One region of the Brevibacillus sp. NRRL NRS-603 genome, then DNA from elsewhere that is predicted to be linked to it. Evidence: a T-box and tRNA genes for the amino acid it is inferred to sense, from the RefSeq annotation. Region 1 holds a T-box; the other holds one or more tRNA genes.
What was found. The T-box of region 1 lies ahead of thrS (threonine--tRNA ligase). A T-box ahead of a tRNA ligase gene usually reads a tRNA of that ligase, here a tRNA-Thr.
Positions count from the first base shown of each region.

Region 2: it has a tRNA-Thr gene. The T-box ahead of thrS (threonine--tRNA ligase) is inferred to sense a tRNA for this amino acid. The anticodon was not compared.

Region 1 covers NZ_PXZN01000026.1:1,648-9,316, reverse strand. The annotation lists gene C7R94_RS20740 (class I adenylate-forming enzyme family protein) at 1-293, shown strand, start outside; gene C7R94_RS20735 (acyl-CoA dehydrogenase family protein) at 290-2,101, shown strand; gene C7R94_RS20730 (YqaA family protein) at 2,153-2,719, opposite strand; gene C7R94_RS20725 (hypothetical protein) at 2,909-3,340, shown strand; gene C7R94_RS20720 (hypothetical protein) at 3,469-3,693, shown strand; gene mqnC (cyclic dehypoxanthinyl futalosine synthase) at 3,840-4,946, shown strand; gene ytxC (putative sporulation protein YtxC) at 5,125-6,045, shown strand; T-box leader at 6,071-6,307, shown strand; gene thrS (threonine--tRNA ligase) at 6,368-7,669, shown strand, end outside.
Region 2 covers NZ_PXZN01000016.1:24-7,692, reverse strand. The annotation lists gene spoVAC (stage V sporulation protein AC) at 1-263, opposite strand, end outside; gene C7R94_RS15420 (DUF421 domain-containing protein) at 279-1,139, opposite strand; gene C7R94_RS15415 (DUF1657 domain-containing protein) at 1,222-1,428, opposite strand; gene C7R94_RS15410 (alpha/beta-type small acid-soluble spore protein) at 1,580-1,786, opposite strand; gene C7R94_RS15405 (MGDG synthase family glycosyltransferase) at 1,866-2,996, opposite strand; gene C7R94_RS15400 (YkoP family protein) at 2,996-3,580, opposite strand; gene C7R94_RS15395 (TerC family protein) at 3,656-4,306, opposite strand; gene C7R94_RS15390 (sensor histidine kinase) at 4,520-5,686, shown strand; tRNA gene C7R94_RS15385 (tRNA-Gly) at 5,979-6,052, opposite strand; tRNA gene C7R94_RS15380 (tRNA-Leu) at 6,067-6,154, opposite strand; tRNA gene C7R94_RS15375 (tRNA-Pro) at 6,180-6,256, opposite strand; tRNA gene C7R94_RS15370 (tRNA-Arg) at 6,292-6,365, opposite strand; tRNA gene C7R94_RS15365 (tRNA-Gly) at 6,372-6,447, opposite strand; tRNA gene C7R94_RS15360 (tRNA-Leu) at 6,467-6,553, opposite strand; tRNA gene C7R94_RS15355 (tRNA-Lys) at 6,619-6,694, opposite strand; tRNA gene C7R94_RS15350 (tRNA-Tyr) at 6,703-6,787, opposite strand; tRNA gene C7R94_RS15345 (tRNA-Thr) at 6,795-6,870, opposite strand; tRNA gene C7R94_RS15340 (tRNA-Asp) at 6,971-7,047, opposite strand; tRNA gene C7R94_RS15335 (tRNA-Met) at 7,124-7,200, opposite strand; tRNA gene C7R94_RS15330 (tRNA-Val) at 7,279-7,354, opposite strand; tRNA gene C7R94_RS15325 (tRNA-Glu) at 7,388-7,461, opposite strand; tRNA gene C7R94_RS15320 (tRNA-Thr) at 7,481-7,556, opposite strand; tRNA gene C7R94_RS15315 (tRNA-Asn) at 7,563-7,638, opposite strand.

The DNA of each region.
Region 1 (7,669 bases):
AAATCGAGCAGCTGTTAGAGCGTCATCCGTCGATTGGCGAGGTAGCTGTTGTTGGTTTGCCTCATTCTGAGTGGGGCGAGACGATTACGGCGTATGTGGTGCTGAAATCAGGAGTCGATACCAACCGAGATTGGCTAGAGGAAATCCAAGGCTTTTTGCGCGGTCAACTCGCCGATTACAAGCGCCCCCGACAGGTGAATATCGTTCCTGCTTTGCCTCGGAACACGAGCGGAAAAGTCTTGAAGCATGTATTGCGTGATGTCAGCTTCCAAAAGGAAGTGGAGCTGCGATGAGTGATTTGCAAACGAGCATTGATCAGCGTACTTACAGCGACAACATCCCGCACCCGCGTACGCCACAGGAACAAAACTTTTTCAAAGCAGATCTCAACCTGGATTACTTGCTGGAACGTTATCTCCCTGCCTCCATGCAAGAATGGGCCAGACAGCAGTTGAGCTGGCTAGGCGCCCAAGTGGCAGGACCCATCGATGAGCGTGCGGCCTATACAGACAGAGAAGGTAAGCCAAGATTGAGAAAGTACAATCGGCTGGGCGAGGATATTTCCGAGATTATTACCAATGAAGGCTACAAGGAAACAGTAGCAGAGGTTTACGGAGCAGGCATCGTCAGCTATTTGTATCAAGACATTCCTGAGTTGGGGAGAAAAGCGCCTTACAGCTATTCTTTTTTCATGGGCTATCTCGTGAGTCAGTCTGAGCCGGGCTTCTATTGCCCTGTCACTTTGTCAATGTCAGTCGCTTATTTACTTGATCGCTATGGCAGCGAAGAACAAAAGGAGCAGTACCTGTCAGGATTGATCTCTCGCGATCGCACTCGCTTGTATGAAGGAGCTACTTGGCTGACCGAGAGACAGGGCGGTTCTGATGTGGGTGCGAATTTGACTGTAGCAGAGCCAGTAGCGGGTCGGTCGGGTGTGTATCGATTGACAGGAGAAAAGTTTTTTGCGAGCAATGCTGGAGCATTTGTTGCCATTGTTTTGGCGAGAATCGATGAAGAGAAACCGGGGACAAAAGGGCTCGGACTGTTTTTGGTGCCTTGGATAAAGCCTGACAATGAGCGCAACCATATCCAGGTACGCCGCTTGAAGGATAAGCTGGGAGTCAACGCCGTACCCTCTGCGGAGATACTGTTGAACGGGGCAGAGGGTTATTTAATTGGGGAGCCACAGAACGGCTTCAAGTACATGGCAGAAGCCCTGAATCTCTCGCGTATTTGCAACGCGATTGCTTCGATTGGGATCATGCGTCGTGCTTTTTACGAAGCGAGGTATTATGCTGAGCAACGTCGTGCATTCGGGAAGCCAATCGATCAGTACCCGATGGTAAAAGAAATGCTTGTGAGCCTCTTATTGGATACGGAGGTCAGCACGGGTGCGGTGTTTGATATGATTGCTGTCTATGATCGCTTGCAGTCTCATTCTGCGAGCAAAGAGGATAACGCGCTTGCCCGCCTGCTGATTCCTTTGCTGAAATACCGTACAGGGGAAGAGGCTGTCGAATCGACCCATACCGCAATTGAAATTCATGGCGGTAACGGCTATATCGAGGAATACGTGACGCCGCGTCTGTTGCGTGATGCGCAAGTTTTGACCGTATGGGAGGGCACCTCGAATATACTGGCACTCGATATTTTGCGTGTGATGCAAAAAGAAAACAGCCACGAAGTGTTTAGCCGGTTGCTTCGGGAGCGCATAGCTGGCTGGAAGCATGCCTTTTCACAGCCGTACGCCGAGTTGATTCGGACGCAATTGGCCATTCTGGAGGAAAATATCGCCTATCTCATGCAACAGACCCATGATTATGTAACGTACAAATTAAAAACGCTCGCGGATCATATGGTAGATTTGTACACCTTATCATGCATCGTCAGTGAAGCAGAGGATCAGGTGACACGTGAGGGAAATGCCCGGAAATACATTTTGGCAAAGCTGTATGCAAAAAAGCATTTCCATTCACAAGAAAAGCGGGGGATACAAGCTGATTCTTTGCTAGATGTACAATTCTTCACCCAACTGGTGGAGTATCAGTCTGTCAGCGTAGAAGAGTGGGCCCAACAGTCTGGTATTGTTCCGACCCGATAATCAAAAAGCGCCGTTAGACCACTTTTTGGGTGGCTAAGGCGCTTATGATTTTTACGCATACCGTTTGCGGCGAATGCTCCAAATAAACCAGATCGCAGCAACTACGCTTGCGACCGCCAGCAGCGTGATCTCAAAGTATTCGTCGATCAGAACTTTTGCGTGTTTTCCGTATAAATAAAACAAGGTGCCAATCAGATAAAACTTTAATCCGCGCCCAATGATCGCATAAAACATGAGCTTGGTCAGCGAGTAATTGAATACGCCAGAGAGCACAGTGAAAACCTTGAAAGGAATGGGGGTAAAAGCTCCAATCAATACGGCAGCATCCCCGTTTTTTGCGAATTTTTCCGTCGCTACGATAACCCATTTTTCAGGGAGAATCTTGTGCAAAAGCGGTTTTCCCAGCCATTTCCCCAACAAAAATCCGATGGGGGCGCCGAGGACGGAAGCAGTAAAAGCTACTGTAGCAAACTGAATCGCTGAGTCTGGATCGAGCAGACTCATCGCAATTTGCATAAAAAACGGAGGAATCGGACTAATAAATGAGTCCAAAAATGCCATGGCTGCGAGTCCCCACATCCCATATTGCATAAATAGCTGTGTGATATGTTCGAGCATGAGCATCTCCTTACGAGGTTTTTTCTATTGTAGCCATCTTATGCCAGTTTGTCCAAAGAAAGACCACAACGGAAGTAAGATACCGGAAGGAAAAATGAGGAAATAGGACGATTGACTCATTAAGTAGTTTCCAAAATATCCCGATCATAAGTGGGTGTGGAATGTCATGACGAAAGGGATATTTGTTAAATGAAAATGCCATTATCTATCAAAGTCATTCAAGGGTTTATGCTGTTACAAGTCATCGTATTGGGAGGCCTCTATTTTGTGGTTTCACAGGCAGATCCGATGAACTTGAGCCACTGGGCCAGTAAAATGGTTTTCAACGTGGTGACGATGCCAGAAGATATGTTGGATCAAAGCTACGTGTTAGGGAGAATGCAAGGAAGATTAATGTTTCCGCTGATCATCACCACTTTATTGTTCTTCTTCATACAGATGAGGTTACTAAAATCGTCGATTGTCTGCATAAGTTTGGCGATTTTACTGGATATAAGCAATGGAACTTTCTTGATCGCCATCGTGTATGTAACCCTTCTTTTGGTGGTGACCCACAACAAACAATCGAAGATATATTTTAATCGGGAGCATCATGAAGTTACGCAGACGGTTTCAAAATAAAAAATGAGTGTTCCAATGAGCTTATCCTAGGTCGAATATTGGTAATGAAGTCCTTGTTTTTCATTGACGCTAGGAAAGATTATCCACTAAAATGTAGGGAAACAGGACAAACATCATGGGAGGAACCAATGAAAACATTGGGTTCGGGAAAAGTCGTTTTCTATGCACCAAACGGGACTAGCTTGCAATTATCAGGGGAAATTGACGTACGTGGTGATCGGGTCTCCATAACAGAAATCATCTATTTTAATGGCCAGCCAAACGGAGCGCGCGAAACGAATTTGCCACTCGCACAAACCGTGATTTACTGGGAACCAGAAGTGTACGAACAGATCGGATATGAAGAACAATAAGAATTATTGCGATTCCAAACCCTGTCTCTTGCAGGGTTTTTTCGCGTATGGCAGCGTATCTGCCAGCACCTCGAGCTATAGCCGATGTCCCGGTATTGTGTTATGATGTGGGATGGAATTTACGTATGGTACAAGGAGTGATCCTTATGATCGATTCTATATTGGAACGTGCTCTCGCAGGTGAACGACTGGGTCTCGAAGACGGTCTGGCTTTGTTTGCGAGCAATGAAATCGAAAAGATCGGACATTACGCCAATCTGGTCATGCAGAAGCATCATCCAGAACCGATTGCGACCTTTGTCATCAGTCGCAACGTCAATTACACGAACGTATGTGACACGTATTGCCGTTTTTGTGCCTTTTATCGTCGCCCAGGCTCCTCTGAAGGATACGTTCTTCCCAGAGAGACTATTTTCCAAAAAATTCAGGAGACCGTGGACGTTGGCGGTACGGAAATCCTGATGCAAGGCGGTACCAATCCCGATCTGAAGCTGGATTATTACACCGACCTCTTGCGGGCGATCAAAGAACGCTTCCCGCAGATTACGATGCACTCTCTGTCTGTAGCGGAAGTAATGAAAATTGCGGAAGTTTCCAACATGTCTGTCGAGGAAGTCCTGAAAGAACTGAAGGCAGCGGGTCTGGATTCCTTGCCGGGAGCGGGTGGCGAAATCCTCGATGACCGTACACGTCGCAAGATTTCCCGATTGAAGGGCTCTTGGACTGACTGGATTGATACCCAAAAAGCCGCACACCGTGCAGGCTTGCCTGGTACAGCTACAATGGTTATTGGTTTTGGGGAAGAGATGGAGGAGCGCGTACTTTCTCTGTTGCGCATTCGCGATGCACAAGATGAGACAGGCGGATTCAAAGCGTTCATCGTCTGGACATTCCAACCGGACAACACCAATATGAAGGCTGTCAACAACACGCCAGAGGAATACTTGAAAACACTGGCAATTAGCCGCTTGATGCTGGATAATATCGAAAACTTCCAATCTTCCTGGGTGACGATGGGCCCGCATTACGGTCAGCTTTCTCTCTCTTACGGAGCGAACGATTTCGGCCAAACGATGATGGAAGAAAACGTTGTTTCCGCAGCGGCATGTACGTACAAGGTCAACACGAACCAAATATTGGAGCTCATTCGCGGCGCAGGCAAAATTCCTGCACAGCGCAATACACAGTATGACATTCTGCGCGTTTTCAAAGACGGCGAGATGGCAGAACGTGATTTTGTCATGCAAAACTAAAAAACCTCTAAACGCTTCTCTGATCCCCTTAACAAAGGGAAATCGGCAGGGAAGCGTTTTTTGGTTTTTAATCAGGAATTTTTTACCTGCAACCTTCCCTGAGTTTCCAACCGTTTAAAAGTATATCGCTCCTGACGGGACATATACTGTAACTACAATGGCGGTTGGGGGGATGGTTATGCAGACGTTTCGCGTATTGCTGGAGAATGTCCCTGAGCATTGTGACACCTATCGGGCTATCGTAAATGAGATGACGGAGCGGGTCAACACTGCACCGGTGCGCATTACATACAGGGAGCAAGAAGAGAATGGATACCTCTTGTTCTACTTTCAAAGCTGGTGTGAGAGTGAGTATGACGCGCAGACCATCGAGTGGGCGAGAGCCTTCGTTGCTCTTACATTAGCCGAATGGGTCATTCAGGTGAGGGAACCGAGAATTATGGAAGAAATGGCCGCTGACTTACTCGCTGCCGAACAGATGGAAACCGAGTGGGCGGAGATATTTCCTTATATTCAACGCATGTGCGAAGAAGTAGAGCTGGATGGCAGGGAGTTGTTAACGGCTACCACACGCAAGGCAAATGTATATCGCAAAGTTTTCACCTATCTGGAGTGGGAGCGAACGATTAATGTCTTGGGCTTCGTCCGGTTTCGATTGCAGGAGCATTGGAACGAACTGTTCGAACTTGTGGAAACTGGCATTGATGAATATCTGGAAGACAAGCAATACCAAGAGTTTGTCGAGCTGTTGCGCTATTTCATTGCTGTACAGGAAACTAAGCAGGAAATCGTTCATGTCGTTCCTAGTGTGGACAAACCTTTCCATCTTTATGATAAAAAAGGGGATCGTCTTTGGCTTGAACAGTTAGATACCGTTCTGAACATGGACGAACAAAAATGCAGGGACGAGGATTATTTGGTCAGTGCTTTGGTTACACTGGCTCCTGAGAGTATCGTGCTCCATATGGCTTCGGAAAAGCCTGGGCTTGTACAGACGATCCGCAGTATTTTTGACGGTCGGCTCATTACTTGCCACTCTTGCTCGCTTTGCCTATCCGAGCGACGTGTACTTGACGGGAATAATCCCTCTAAACTATAATAGCAACAACAACTTTACATCGCTTATAAATACGATGAGAAGGACACGGACAATAGTAAGGACGCTATAGAGAGGCGGGCCACAGGCTGGAAGCTCGCTGCGAACTGTTATTGATCTACCACCTTCGAGTAGCTGCCGGGAACGAAGCGTAGGCTTTTATTATCGGTATGCCGGTTAAATACCGTTACATGGAATGAAGGAGTCTGTTTTTGTGAACAGACTTGAAGTAGGGTGGTACCGCGAGAACACACTCGTCCCTTTTTGGGGATGAGTGTTTTTTTATTTTCTCAACCAAACAAGATACAGGAAGGAAGAATCCACAGTGGCACAAATTCATGTTACTTTCCCAGATGGAGCCGTTCGTCAATACGACGCTGGGATTACTATCGAAGACATCGCAGGCTCCATTAGCTCTAGCCTGAAGAAAAAGGCAGTAGCTGGTAAAAAAGACGGCAAGGTTGTCGATCTGTACACAGAACTCACAGATGACGCAGCGATTGAAATCGTTACCCTCGATTCTGCCGATGGGTTGGAAGTATACCGCCACAGTACAGCTCACTTGCTCGCTCAAGCGGTAAAACGCATTTACGGCGCTGAAGTGAAGTTCGGAATCGGTCCTGTGATCGAAGATGGCTTCTACTACGACATGGATATTCCGGTTTCCCTTTCCCCAGAGGATTTGGGCAAAATCGAAGCAGAAATGGAAAAAATCGTGAAGGAAGATCTGCCAATTCGTCGCAAAGTTGTAAGCCGCGAAGAAGCGACTGCGATTTTCCAAGAGCTGAACGATCACCTGAAGCTGGAGCTGATTCGCGACCTGCCAGAGGATGCGACTATCACACTGTATGAGCAAGGCGAATTTTTCGACCTCTGTCGAGGACCGCACTTGCCGTCTACTGGCTACATCAAAGCATTTAAGCTGATGAGCGTGGCAGGTGCATACTGGCGCGGAAAAGCAGAAAACCAAGTTCTGCAACGCGTATACGGTACAGCTTGGCCGAAAAAAGCAGACATGGATGAATATCTCCACTTCATCGAAGAAGCGAAAAAGCGCGATCACCGCAAATTGGGTAAAGAACTGGGCCTGTTCATGTTCTCCGAGGAAGCACCGGGTATGCCGTTCTATCTGCCAAAAGGCTTCACTGTTCGCAACGAGCTGGAGCAATTCTCCCGCCGTCTGCAACAATTGGCACAATACACAGAAGTTCGCTCTCCGTTCCTCATGAACGAGCGTCTTTGGAAAGAATCCGGTCACTGGGATCACTACAAAGAGAACATGTACTTCTCTGAAGTAGACAACGCGACTTACGCCTTGAAGCCAATGAACTGCCCAGGTCACATGCTGATCTATAAAAACGAGATGCATTCTTACCGCGACCTGCCGATCCGTTACTCCGAGTTCGGGCAAGTTCACCGCCATGAGTACTCCGGGGCATTGAATGGAATGCTGCGGGTGCGCACCTTCTGCCAGGATGACGCGCACGTATTTGTCCGTCCTGATCAGATCGCGAGCGAAATCAAAGGCATGATCACTTTGATTGACAGCATCTACAAAGTATTTGGTTTCGAATACAGCGTGGCTCTGTCCACTCGTCCGGAAGATTCCATGGGCTCTGATGAGCTG
Region 2 (7,669 bases), on a different contig from region 1:
CGGTCATATAGTCCTAGACCGGTCAAGAGAGCAGAAAGAATGATCAAGACAGCTGCTGTAGGATTCCCAGCGGTTTTCTCCGTAAAATCGAAGTAGTTAATGAACATTTCTTGTATCCCTTGTCCGATCATACAAATGCCGCCACCCACTAAAAATGCCCGGGTAAAATTACGCAAAAGCGGTCGCGGAGGCTCGTGCGTCTTTGCCAATTGCTGATACTCTTGCTGGACGGGAGTCAGCTTTTTCTTTTTTTGATTTGCCATGTCACCCACTCCTTTTTACCGCATCATGAACGGTTTCACTTGATCAATAATCTGTTGTAGCTGTTCCGAATCGGTTTGGTAGGTATGTTTCATTTGTTCATTTTTTGTACTAAGTGCGTACAGCTCCAGATCCGCCTGACATTTTTTCAATGTAGCAAAAGCCAGCTTCATGGCTTGGGCCCCAGGAACCATCAGTTTATCGTCATAGAGGTCGAGATAGAGCTCTCCACCTTTGTCTACTTGCCCGAGGAAAACATTTTCCAGAGCCACTCCCGCTTTTTGCAGCTCCGTGCGAACCCATCTGCGATTCAGACCTGCTGTTGCCAGGGGCTCGTCCATGATCACCCCATCCATAATGACCACTTGATTTTCTTCCGAAGGAGCCACTGTCAATTCAAGGTGTTTGGGTGTTACCGGCTGACTCTCTGATTTTAATAGGACACTGATTTCCCCGCTTGTTTCCATTAACGCAAACTCTACATCGGCTACTCGGAACACATTTTTGACTCGTAATTGTTCCATTAAGTCTTCCGCGGTCAATCGTTCCTTTTTCAGATTGTCTTCCAAAATTTTGCCTTCCTTGATGAGAACCGTTGATTTGCTTTCAAAAAAGTCACGGAGAAACTTGCTTTTGAGTGAAAGCCACTCCATTACTACAGGGAAGAGCGCAAAAACACCCATGGCGATCAAACTATGATAGATCGGTCCATCCATTTCGGTTGCCATGAAGGCCGCAATCGAGCCGATGCTGATGCCGACGATATATTCGATGTATGTAAGTTGCTTGATTTGCCTTTTCCCAATGATCTTCGTCAGTAAAAATAAGTACGCAACTGCACCAACAGCACGCAACGTGATATTTAACCAATCAGGCATAAGCCACCTCCATCACCTGAGGTGATTTTTATAGATAGTAAAACCAAGAGAAAGGGAGTCCCTCTCCCTTTCCCAACACTTCCTAGAATCCCTTAAACTGTGGTTCTTCCTTTTCCAGCTCCGTTACACGCTGCTGGAGGTTATCTACAATGGATTGCGTTTGCTCTGCTGCTTGCGAATACAATTGCTTTGCTTTCTTGTTTTGCGTGCTAAGAGCAAACGTTTCAAAATCTGCTTGTGCGCCTTTCAAGCTGGCAAGCGTTTGTTTTACTTGTGCTCCTACTGTCATATCCACTCACCTCCTAACACATATAGAATCCGCCTCCACCCATTATTTAATGCGGTAATCTACCCCATTTTCATCTGCCAATAATTTCCCTTTCCTGGAAAAGTAAAAAGAGAGACACCATAGGTGCCTCCCCTTCATCCAGCTTATTAGATTAGCCACGTCCAGCCAATTGTTGCTCAGCAAAGGAGACAAGACGTTTTGTAATCTCTCCTCCAACTGAACCGTTTTGACGGGAAGTGGTGTCTGCTCCGAGCTGAACGCCGAATTCGGATGCGATTTCGTATTTCAGTTGATCCAGAGCTTGGTTTGCTTGAGGAACCAGCAAGTTGTTACGAGATCCGCTGTTGTTGTTAGCCATCTATATCACCTCCTCGTCGTTGGTAAGTTTAATATGTGTGAAGTTTTGCTTGTTCATGCGTCCTTTTTTCCTTCCAATTTTAGTCTGTTAATTGGAGAAGAGTCTGAGCAATTCGATGAGCTGCTTCCGGTCGCCCCAGCTTGTCCAAACCTCCTGCAAAAGCATCCCTTTTCTCAGGCTGACGCCATGACCTGATGATCTCTTTGATTTCTACCGGCGTTTCAGCCAAAATCGCCGCTTGTTGCTCGAGTAAAAAGGAACAATTATGCTTTTCTTGTCCGGGCAATGGGTGGAATAAAATGAGCGGTGTCTTAAGGGCAAGTGACTCCGCGCACGAAATACCACCTGGCTTTGTTATATAGGCGTCTGCTGCTCCAATCCACTGCCACATTTGCGGTTCAAACCCTTTCAATATAAAACGATGACAGGTGGCCTCCGTACCTAGCAAGTCCGCCAGTCGTCTGTACAGGCTTGCATTCTTCCCTGTTACGACTACGATCTGCAATGGTTGCTCTTCCAACAGCAACTCTCGTACGACCTGCTCCACTCCACCATAACCGCCTTCTCCCCCACCAATCAGCACGGTGAATTGATCTGGCACGAGTCCAAGCTGTTTTTTCAAAGCCGCTTTGTCGGTATGCAGCGCTGTAGTAAAAGCAGGACGAACTGGAATGCCATAAACATGGATTTTTTCCGGTGCAATCCCATAGCGCTTGATTAGAGTTTGCGCAATTTGCTCATGTGCTACCATGTACGCATCAATTGCTGGATGAACCCAAAACCGATTAATATGGAAGTCTGTGGGCACACAAACGAGCTGGAAAGGCTTGGATACCTTTCTTTTCGCTTCTGCCAATGCGGACAAGCAGTATGCATGCGTAGCGATGACGACATCTGGTTTCTCTTCTTGCAACAGTTGGTTGGTTAATCTTGGGGATAGCCACCATCCCAGTGCTTTGGTCAATACTCTGCCCAGCAATTCTTCCTGTTCATAGATGCGTTGCCATACTGGTTGACCGTAGCGCAGCATATTGCGATAAAAAAAATGAGAGAGCACACGTAAGCTTGGACTGGCGGTTTTCAGCCCTCCCACCACTCGCGCCGATCGTGCCCCCTCCTTTTCCATTAAAGCTTCTTGCAAAGCTTCGGCAGCCATCCGATGGCCACTCCCTGCCCATTCCTCTGTTACTAACAGAAACCGCTTTGCCATTAGTAGGACTCTCCTAGAGGCTGCTTGCCCTCAGCATATCGATTGAGTAATAATTCCTTGGACATATAGACGCGCTTTAAGGGCATTTCATGATTCCATGATTGCAATCGTTGCTTTCCATTGGGATGCACGAATCTGAGCATGAGACGCAAGTACCATCGCTTGTATCGAAAAAACCAGGACATGGGTACATCAGAAATCGAGAAGCCCAAAGGTTTTACCCCTTTATGTAGCATAGTAGTTCCCACTATCCCTTTTATTTGATCTTTATTTTCCATGGAATTCAGGAACGTGGCTAGCTGCGGCAGTGACTCGAGGATATGTCTACGCAAGAGAAGTGCCACGCGCAGTTCATCCTTTACTTCTTTGCACAGGGTAGCAAAGTAATAATTGTGTATATGTAGCTTTAAGATCAAATCCCCTTCATGAATAATACAATTATCAGTAGTAACGAGTGGCTCTCCCCGATAGCGTAAAACAACAACCCGAAATATATTTTTTCCTTTTTCAATATAGGTAAGTCTGGTGCAGCGTTGGTAGATTTCATCCCAGTATCCCCATAGCATCAAGAGGCTTGTATTCATTTCGAAAAAGTTCCTTTCCCGCTATGTTTTCATTGAGCATAGTATGCCCAAGAATGTACAATCCTCATCACCTTTTCACGTCCTTTTCATCCGCCCCCAAAACATGACTACTACAGCAGCAAATACAGGCAACCACATATGGTTGAGAAGCAAAGGATTCACCCACTTCCAGACATACGGATCCTGAAGACACATATCAACTGCTGTAAAAGTAAGAATTCCGCCACCAATGATCACCATACTGGGAAAACGATTCATCATGTGGGCAATCCACACACTTCCCCACATTAATAATGGAATGCTCATCGCTAACCCCAGCAAAACTAACCATAAATCGCCATGTGCTGCTCCACCAACTGCCAAAACATTGTCCAAACTCATGACAAAATCTGCTACTATGATAGTCCTGACTGCCTGACCAATTGTCTGATTATGCGATACGTCTGCGAGCTCTTCATTCTCGCCCAGCATCAGCTTACACGCGATCCATAGCAATAATAATCCCCCGATCGCCTTCACGAGAGGAATATCCAACATCCAGGTAGTCATTCCCGTTAAAACAATTCGCAAGACGATTGCACCCAACGTCCCATATAAAATCGCCCGTTTTCTCTCCTGTTGAGGGAGTCCGCGGCAGGCCATACCTATGACCACAGCATTGTCACTGCTTAATACCAGATCGATCATGAAGATGTGTACAAGACCTAGCCAAAAATACTCGCCCATCCCTGCCTCCCTGGTCCAATAAAGTTCGTCCATTCTACTTTATGCGACTGGAATCGGACTCATGATTGAATATTCTTCCGAAAAAAGGCGGTTTTCAGCGGATTTTGTAGATAAAAACTTCCGAAAAAAATACATTTTATTGCGAAATCAGGCTAATTATACCTTGTCTAAATTAGGCATTTTCCCTTACGATTTTAATGGGGTGGATAAGAGATGGTGGAGACCGTGACGCTAAACCTTTATGACGTTTCTAGAAAGATTTTAGACTTAACACCAAGTATCACCACAATATGGCTGCAAGAAATTGTTCGCAGCATGGAAATTCCCGTAACCATTCCTCGCGATTTTGCGGAAAAACGAACAGTGCTCTTGGCTCGCTATCTAGTTGAGGATGTAGATCATGACATGCAGACTTGGGCATTAGATATGGGAGAATGGCTTCGTTCGCAGGAATTCCCTTTCTCCTCCATTTTGCGCACATATCAATTGTACCGGAATGTATTCTGGCGGGTTCTCCAACCAGAATTACAGAGATGGTCCCTCTCCTCGCAAGAAATGCACTATTTGGAAAGCCAACTGGGCAAGGCCATGGATGAAAGTGTCTTCTGGGCTGTTTATCACTTTGAACAAATGATGAATAAAGAGCTGGTCCAAAAGGAAGAAACGATCTCCTATTTGCATAACGACAAACTGACCATGCTCGGAAAAATTGCCGCCAATATGGCTCATGAGCTACGCAATCCTTTGTGCGCCATTGAAGGTTTCCTGAAGCTGATCGGCGAGTCTACGCAGGAACAGGCCCAGCTTCAGACGTATATCCAAGTCGTCATGCATGAGTTTGAGAATTTACATCGGCAACTGACCGGATTCCTCAGCTTTTCAAAAAAACCAATTCTCGATGAAATTTTTAAAACCGTTCAAGTAGAAGAACTGCTTGAAGAAGTAGAGATGCTGATTACGCCTCGCCTAGTGGGAGAAAACATACGTTTTGAAAAACAAATCCACCCCTGCTCACTCGCATGTTATGAAGAAGGCTTGAAGCAAGTTGTCGTCAATCTATTAAACAATGCCATCGACGCCGTGCAAAATCGTACAGACAAGTATATTCATGTCATTTCCACTTCTTCAGATGGATGGCTCTATTTGAGTGTGGAAAACAACGGCGAAAGGATTTCACCCGAGATCGTGGAAAATCTTTTTCAACCATTCTTTACGACTAAACAAAATGGGACGGGTATTGGCTTGTCCATCTGCAAAAATATTATCGAAAAGCATCAAGGCACGATCCATTGTGATTCCAATGAAAAACGCACACGCTTTATCGTTTCTCTGCCGATTGCAAATGCCCAGGAAGTCGGACCGAGAATGGAGGCTCTCTAGGTCTCTCTTTTTTGAATCACGTAAAAAAGCCCCCTGACAATGCAGGAGGCAAGGCAAGAGATCCGTTACCAATTTCATCGGTAAGCGATCTTAGTTTTACTGTACACGAAAACATATGTTGCTACCATAGAAAACGTCAGACAGCTTTCGACAAACTTTTATACCTGTATTGAACAAAGGCTTATCTATTCAACTGTTGGATAAGCCTTCATACTTTTGCCTCAAGTAAAAATAGGCCAGCTTTCCTAGACACAAAAAAAACAGAGAACCTATTGGCTCTCTGCTTTATGTATGGAGCGGGTGATGGGAATCGAACCCACGCGACCAGCTTGGAAGGCTGGAGTTCTACCATTGAACTACACCCGCATCAAAATAGATGCTGGTGCCGAGGACCGGACTTGAACCGGTACGGGAGAAACTCCCGACAGATTTTAAGTCTGTTGCGTCTGCCCATTCCGCCACCCCGGCAAACCTGTAAAACGTGGGCAAATCATGGTCGGGAAGACAGGATTCGAACCTGCGACCCCTTGGTCCCAAGCCAAGTACTCTACCAAGCTGAGCTACTTCCCGATTAATTATCATCTTCATTTTTTAAGATGAAGATGCGTGCCCTGAGAGATTCGAACTCCCGACCTTTTGATTCGTAGTCAAACGCTCTATCCAGCTGAGCTAAGGGCACATGTTATGGAGCGGACGAAGGGTCTCGAACCCTCGACCTTCGCCTTGGCAAGGCGACGCTCTACCAATTGAGCTACGTCCGCATTGTAAGAAGAAGTTGATTGGTGCGGTCGAGAGGACTTGAACCTCCACGGTGTTGCCACCACTAGAACCTGAATCTAGCGCGTCTGCCAATTCCGCCACGACCGCATTTTCCCATCCAAGTAGCCAGAGCTGTTAACAAGCTGACTTTCACTTTTTGGGGTTATATAAACTGGTGAGCCATGAAGGACTCGAACCTTCGACCCTCTGATTAAAAGTCAGATGCTCTACCAACTGAGCTAATGGCTCATGAAAAATGGTGGGGAGAGACGGATTCGAACCGCCGAACCCGGAGGGAGCAGATTTACAGTCTGCCGTGTTTAGCCACTTCACTATCTCCCCAATTTCATGGTGCCGGCAATAGGACTTGAACCCACAACCCCCTGATTACAAGTCAGGTGCTCTACCAATTGAGCTATACCGGCATATCTTTAATTATGGCATATCTTTAATGAAAAATCAACGTTTTTTTATTCCGTTAAACCTTTTTCATTTTTATGAACTATGCCATCTCGTTAAGAAAGATGGCGGAGCTGACGGGACTCGAACCCGCGACCTCCGGTGTGACAGACCGGCGTGAACTCCAACTTCACCACAGCTCCATATTTGGTTGCACCCACTGGGTACTCGATCCTACTTGATCAAGAAGATTACTCGATGTAGAGCAAGTAGAAAATTTGGTTGCGGGAGCAGGATTTGAACCTGCGACCTTCGGGTTATGAGCCCGACGAGCTACCGAGCTGCTCCATCCCGCGATAGTCAGGACGACTGAGTGTCAGTGTTGCCACAGGACGTGGCGCTTTTAGCTGACCTTCCTTGCCCTTTGATATTAGTGGTGGAGGCTGACGGGATCGAACCGCCGACCCTCTGCTTGTAAGGCAGATGCTCTCCCAGCTGAGCTAAGCCTCCAAATCACCTACTAGATGTAGGGATTTTTCTAGGTGACCCGTAGGGGATTCGAACCCCTGTATGACAGCGTGAAAGGCTGCTGTGTTAAACCGCTTCACCAACGGGCCATTTTCAATAGGTTACTTCTGGTGCTCCCGACAGGAATCGAACCTGCGACCTCTTCCTTACCATGGAAACGCTCTACCGACTGAGCTACAGGAGCATATTATGGCTCCTCGGGACGGACTCGAACCGCCGACCGATCGGTTAACAGCCGATTGCTCTACCAACTGAGCTACCGAGGAACGTTGAAGGATTTATTCCTTCAAAACTGAA